2 regions of the Kitasatospora sp. NPDC056273 genome follow, and region 2 is predicted to be linked to the other one. Evidence: predicted binding sites of a transcription regulator. Region 2 holds the regulator's gene; the other holds the start of a gene.

Region 1 (3,410 bases), on a different contig from region 2:
CACACGGACGAGGAACCAGCCGATCCGATCGGAGCGATCAGGATCAGAAGTCCATGTCACCGCCCGGCATGCCGCCGCCGGCGGCCGCGGCGGCCTTCTCCGGCTTGTCGGCGATGACGGCCTCGGTGGTCAGGAACAGCGCCGCGATGGAGGCGGCGTTCTGCAGCGCGGAGCGGGTCACCTTGGCCGGGTCGATGATGCCCTCGGCGATCAGGTCGACGTAGGTGTTGGTGGCCGCGTTCAGGCCGTGACCGGCGGGGAGGTTGCGCACCTTCTCCACCACGACGCCACCCTCCAGGCCGGCGTTGGTCGCGATCTGCTTGATCGGGGCCTCCAGCGCGACCTTGACGATGTTGGCACCGGTGGCCTCGTCGCCCTCCAGCTCCAGCTTGTCGAAGGCGACACCGGCCTGCAGCAGGGCGACGCCACCACCGGCGACGATGCCCTCCTCGACGGCGGCCTTGGCGTTGCGGACGGCGTCCTCGATGCGGTGCTTGCGCTCCTTGAGCTCCACCTCGGTGGCCGCGCCGGCCTTGATGACGGCCACGCCGCCGGCCAGCTTGGCGAGGCGCTCCTGGAGCTTCTCGCGGTCGTAGTCCGAGTCGCTGTTCTCGATCTCGGCGCGGATCTGGTTCACGCGGCCCGCGACCTGCTCGCTGTCGCCGCCACCGTCGACGATGGTGGTCTCGTCCTTGGTGATGACCACCTTGCGGGCGGTGCCCAGCAGGTCGATGCCGGCGTTCTCCAGCTTGAGGCCGACCTCCTCGGAGATCACGGTGCCACCGGTGAGGATGGCGATGTCGCCGAGCATGGCCTTGCGGCGGTCACCGAAGCCCGGGGCCTTGACGGCGACGGACTTGAAGGTGCCACGGATCTTGTTCACGACCAGGGTCGACAGGGCCTCGCCCTCGACGTCCTCGGCGATGATGACCAGCGGCTTGCCGCTCTGCATGACCTTCTCCAGCAGCGGGAGCAGGTCCTTGACCGAGCCGATCTTGGAGTTGGCGATGAGGATGTACGGGTCCTCGAACGTCGCCTCCATCCGCTCCAGGTCGGTGGCGAAGTAGGCGGAGATGTAGCCCTTGTCGAAGCGCATGCCCTCGGTGAGCTCGAGCTCCAGACCGAAGGTGTTGCTCTCCTCGACGGTGATGACGCCTTCCTTGCCGACCTTGTCCATGGCCTCGGCGATGAGCTCGCCGATCTGGGTGTCAGCGGCGGAGATGGAGGCGGTGGAGGCGATCTGCTCCTTGGTCTCCACGTCCTTGGCCTGGGCCAGCAGCTGGTCGGAGACGGCCGCGACGGCCTTCTCGATGCCGCGCTTCAGGGCCATCGGGTTGGCGCCGGCGGCGACGTTGCGCAGACCCTCGCGAACCAGGGCCTGGGCGAGCACGGTGGCGGTGGTGGTGCCGTCACCCGCGACGTCGTCCGTCTTCTTGGCGACCTCCTTGACGAGCTCCGCACCGATCTTCTCGTACGGGTCCTCGAGCTCGATCTCCTTGGCGATGGAGACACCGTCGTTGGTGATCGTGGGGGCGCCCCACTTCTTCTCCAGCACGACGTTGCGGCCCTTGGGGCCGAGCGTGACCTTCACGGCGTCGGCGAGCTGGTTCATGCCACGCTCAAGGCCGCGGCGAGCTTCCTCATCAAAGGCGATGATCTTGGCCATCTGAAGTGGTCCTCCGGGACACGGTCGACTGCTCGGACCAAGGGGTGCCCGCGACGGACGGCCCTGGTGTGCGGGGGTCCATTCCCCTACCGCTCCCGGGGGCCTCACCGACCCGGTCCGCTGTCACTCTCACGCTGTGAGTGCTAACGCCAATGATTAGCACTCCGGGTGGTCGAGTGCAAGCCCAATCGACGATCCGCGAGCCGTCGCCGGAGCCCCGCCCGAGCCCCTGCGGAGCCGCGTCGGGGAACGCCGACGGGCCCGTACGACACGCGTCGCACGGGCCCGTCGAGAAGCGAGTGGTCACCAGCCGTAGGGCCGCGCCGAGCTCCTGGAGTCGGAAGGGGTCAGACCGCCGCGCGGACCATGTCCGCCTGCGGGCCCTTCTGTCCCTGGGAGATCTCGAACTCGACCCGCTGGCCCTCCTCGAGGGTGCGGTAGCCGTCCATCTGGATCGCGCTGTAGTGGACGAAGACGTCCGCACCACCGTCGACCGCGATGAAGCCGTAGCCCTTCTCCGCGTTGAACCACTTGACGGTGCCCTGAGCCATTCCGAACTCCCCTAGTGCTGTGCTGGCCCTTCACGTGCCCGCAGGTCGCGGGCCCGGGTTGGTTGAAGGCCGGCCCGGGGAACCCCCCCTGGGCGCAGCCGTGCACGCCGCAACCATCCGCGCGGAACGCCGGGCGGCCTCCGGTGAGCGGGTGATTGCGTCGACCGCCGCTGAATGTATCCGGATCGACGCCCTCTGCAACAGGGCCAACCGCCGGTAATTCCGCCAAGGCGTCAAGGGACAGGACGGATCGAATCGGAATAATCTCGGCATTCCACGCCGGACATAGCGGACGAATTACTCAAATGCCCGCGCGAATTCTGACATCTGCCTGACATGTTTCACGGTCCGCCCCCGGCGGCCGGACGCCCCCGGGCCGAGCACTGCGGGGGCCGAAAGGGAAACCCTGTTCCCAGCCGAGCCACACTCTACTCCGACTCGACCCGGAAATATTCCCGCCGGAATGCGAGCGGTCGCCCGCGCATACGGAGAACGGATTTCCGTACGCGCGGGCGACCGCGGGTTCTGCTTTGTCGGCTCAGCAGCCGCCGGCCACCGCCGGGATGATCGAGACGCTGGCGCCGTCCTTGATCTCGGTCGCCAGACCCTCGGCGAAGCGCACGTCGTCGTCGTTCACGTAGACGTTCACGAAGCGGCGCAGCTTGCCGGTGTCGTCCAGGATGCGGGCCGCGATGCCCGCGTGGTTCTTCTCCAGGTCGGCGACGACCTCGGCCAGGGTGGCACCCTCGGCGGTCACCTCGGCGGCGCCGTCGGTGTAGGTGCGCAGGATGGTGGGGATGCGGACGGTGGCGCTCATGACTCTCCTAGCGGGGGCGGGGCCTATCGGGTGGTTCAGGCGGACACGAGGCCGGCGGCGCGGAACGAGTCCAGCGTCGGGCGGATGACGGCGGTCATCCCGGAATCGGAGACGGCGTCCAGGGTCTTCAGCCCGTCGCCGGTGTTGATCGCGACGGTCTCCTTGGCCGGGTCCAGCTGCCCGGTCTCGACCAGCTTCTTCAGCACGCCGACGGTCACCCCGCCCGCGGTCTCGGCGAAGATCCCCTCGGTCCGCGCCAGCAGCCGGATCGCCGCCACAACCTCGGCGTCCGTGACGTCCTCCACGGCGCCACCGGTACGGCGGGCGATGTCCAGCACGTACGGGCCGTCGGCCGGGTTGCCGATCGCCAGCGACT
Region 2 (3,410 bases):
GATCAGCGCCAGGACGGCCGCGTTCTGGTCGTTGTTGTTGCGCCCGCCGCCCATGAACCCGCCGTACATCGCGATCCGGGTCATCGCCCCGGCGAGGACGCCGAGGAAGCCGGCGATCGTCATCACCGCGACGTCCCGGTGGGCGACGTGCGACAGCTCGTGCGCGAGGACGCCCTCCAGTTCCTCGGGCTCCAGCCGGCGCAGCAGCCCGGTGGTCACGCAGACCACCGCGTTCTGCGGGTTGCGGCCGGTGGCGAAGGCGTTCGGCATGTCGTTGTCGGCGACCGCCACGCGGGGTTTGGGCATGTCGGCCAGGGCGCAGAGCCGGTCGATGGTGCCGTGCAGCTGGGGGAACTGTTCCGGGGACACCTGGCGGGCGCCCATCGCCCGTTCGGTGATCTTGTCGCTGAACCAGAACTGGGCCACGAACAGCCCGCCGGAGATCAGGACGATCAGTGGCCAGGCGCCGCGCAGCAGCGCGATCAGCAGGCCGGTGAAACCGACGTACAGCAGCCCGATCACGAACATCGTCGCGACCATGCGGCCGGTCAGGCCGCGGTCCGGCGCGAAACGGGTGTGCTGGCCCGAGCTCGACATCGCTTGCTCCTCCATTCGCCGTCGCTTTCGATGCTGCCACCCGGACGGCCTCCCGGCACCACCCCGGCGCCGGGAGGATCGAACCGCCGGGGCCCCGCGGGCCGTGAGCGGAACTGCGGGGAGGATCACCCCGGTCCGGCCGTTCCTGCCGTAGGACCCGGGCCTTACACTGGCAGGTACGGTTTTGGCACTCGCGTGTTCAGAGTGCCAGGGCAAGGGTCTTCGGAGCGGCCCGCAGCAGCAAGGGACACAGTCGGACAACGTGCGAAGACGGAGGTGCGTGCCCCATGGCCGGTGAGGTCCGCCAGCTGGACGAACGCAAGCTCGCCGTGCTCCGCGCGATCGTGCAGGACTACGTGGGCACCGAGGAGCCGGTCGGCTCCAAGGCCCTGGTGGAACGGCACAACCTCGGGGTCTCGCCGGCGACCGTCCGCAACGACATGGCGGCGCTGGAGGAGGAGGGCTACATCCACCAGCCGCACACCAGCGCCGGCCGCATCCCGACCGACAAGGGGTACCGCCTCTTCGTCGACAAGCTCGCCGAGATCAAGCCGATGAGCGCCCCCGAGCGCCGGGCCATCCGGCACTTCCTGGACGGCGCGGTCGACCTGGACGACGTGGTCGCGCGCACCGTGCGGCTGCTCGCCCAGCTGACCCGGCAGGTCGCGGTGGTGCAGTACCCCTCGCTGACGCGCTCCACCGTCCGGCACATCGAGCTGGTGGCGCTGGCCCCGGCCAAGGTGATGCTGGTGCTGATCACCAACACCGGCCGGGTCGAGCAGCGGATGGTCGACTGCCCGGGCCCGGTCGGCGAGACGGTGCTGGCGGACCTGCGGGCCCGGATCAACGCGAGGGCCGCCGGCCGGCGCCTCCCGGAGGTCCCGGGGCTGCTGGAGGAGCTGCCGGCGCAGTTCGAACCGGCCGAGCGGCCGACCGTCAGCACGGTCCTGGCGACCCTGTTCGAGACGCTCGCCGAGCAGAACGAGGAGCGGATCATGCTGGCCGGCACGGCCAACCTGACCCGCTTCGGGCACGACTTCCCGCTCAGCATCCAGCCGGTGCTGGAGGCCCTGGAGGAGCAGGTCGTCCTGCTCCGCCTCCTGGGTGAGACCGCGGACGCCGCGATGACGGTCCGGATCGGGCGGGAGAACACCTACGAGGGGCTGACTTCCACGTCCATCGTCTCGGTCGGCTACGGTTCGGGCGACGAGAGCGTGGCGAAACTGGGTGTGATCGGTCCGACCCGGATGGACTACCCGGGCACAATGGGGGCGGTGCGAGCGGTGGCGCGGTACGTGGGCCAGATCCTGGCCGAGTCCTAGCAAAGGCCGCCGTCGGAAATCCGACGGCGGTGACCAGTCGCAGCACTACTACAGGCGGAACAAGCGGAGCATTTGGTGGCCACGGACTACTACGCGGTACTCGGCGTCCGACGGGATGCGGGGCAGGACGAGATCAAGAAGGCGTTCCGGCGCCTGGCGCGCGAACTGCACCCGGACGTCAACCCGGACCCGAAGACGCAGGAGCGGTTCAAGGAGATCAACGCCGCTTACGAGGTGCTCTCCGATCCGCAGAAGCGCCAGGTCTACGACCTCGGCGGGGACCCGCTGTCCCCGGGCGGCGGCGCGGGCGGTTTCGGCGCCGGCGCGGCGGGCTTCGGCTTCTCCGACATCATGGACGCCTTCTTCGGCGCCGCGGCCGGCCAGCGCGGCCCGCGCTCGCGCACCCGCCGGGGCCAGGACGCCATGATCCGGCTGGAGATCACCCTGGAGGAGGCCGCTTTCGGCACCACCAAGGAGCTCCAGGTCGACACCGCCGTCACCTGCACCACGTGCAGCGGCGAGGGCGCGGCCCCCGGCACCTCGGCGCAGACCTGTGACATGTGCCGCGGCAAGGGCGAGGTCTCCCAGGTCACCCGGTCCTTCCTGGGCCAGGTCATGACCTCCCGCCCCTGCCCGCAGTGCCAGGGCTTCGGCACCGTCGTGCCGACCCCGTGCCCGGAGTGCGCCGGCGACGGCCGGGTGCGCGCCCGCCGCACGCTGACCGTCAAGATCCCGGCCGGTGTCGACAACGGCACCCGGATCCAGCTGGCCGGCGAGGGCGAGGTCGGCCCCGGCGGCGGCCCGGCCGGCGACCTGTACGTCGAGATCGCCGAGACCACCCACACGATCTTCCAGCGGCGCGGGGACGACCTGCACTGCACCGTCACCATCCCGATGACGGCGGCCGCGCTCGGCACCCAGGTGCCGCTGCAGACCCTGGACGGCCTGGAGGAGGTCGACATCCGGCCCGGCACCCAGTCCGGCCAGTCGATCCCGCTGCACGGCCGGGGCATCACCCACCTGCGCGGCGGCGGCCGGGGCGACCTGATAGTGCACGTCGAGGTGAAGACGCCCAGCAAGCTCGACCCCGAGCAGGAGGAGCTGCTGCGCCGCCTCGCGGTGCTGCGCGGCGAGGAGCGGCCGTCCGGCCAGTTCGCGCCGGGCCAGCAGGGCCTCTTCTCCCGGCTGAAGGACGCCTTCAACGGCCGGTAGCCGTCCGCGGAGGGGTGCCGGGGGGGCAATGACCCCGGCACCCCTTTCGCGTGTCCGTCCCACTTCCGCACGAAAGAGGTTCCCCGTCATGACCGCGCCCGTCTTCGTCGTCGAGACCGAGCGGATCGCCGCCGCCGCGCCCGGGGCCGTGGTGCGCCTGGACGGCCCGGAGGGGCGGCACGCGGCCGCGGTGAAGCGGCTGGAGCCGGGCGAGGCGGTGACCCTGGCCGACGGGCTGGGGCTCGGCGTGGACGGCACGGTCGCCGAGGTGCTCGGCAA

The links. The regulator HrcA, encoded in region 2, represses chaperone genes, less so after heat shock. The targets are predictions, from matches to a motif close to TTNGCACTCNGNNNNNCNGAGTGCNAA.
Region 1: the regulator HrcA is predicted to act here: its motif matches at 1,823-1,849, upstream of groL (chaperonin GroEL).

The regions. Positions count from the first base shown of each region.
Region 1 is NZ_JBHJSJ010000038.1:8,631-12,040, reverse strand. It holds gene groL (chaperonin GroEL) at 44-1,666, opposite strand; gene ACFCY1_RS28040 (cold-shock protein) at 2,014-2,217, opposite strand; gene ACFCY1_RS28035 (MoaD/ThiS family protein) at 2,756-3,034, opposite strand; gene thrC (threonine synthase) at 3,070-3,410, opposite strand, start outside.
Region 2 is NZ_JBHJSJ010000037.1:9,300-12,709, forward strand. It holds gene htpX (zinc metalloprotease HtpX) at 1-597, opposite strand, end outside; gene hrcA (heat-inducible transcriptional repressor HrcA) at 885-1,919, shown strand; gene dnaJ (molecular chaperone DnaJ) at 1,995-3,131, shown strand; gene ACFCY1_RS27605 (16S rRNA (uracil(1498)-N(3))-methyltransferase) at 3,220-3,410, shown strand, end outside.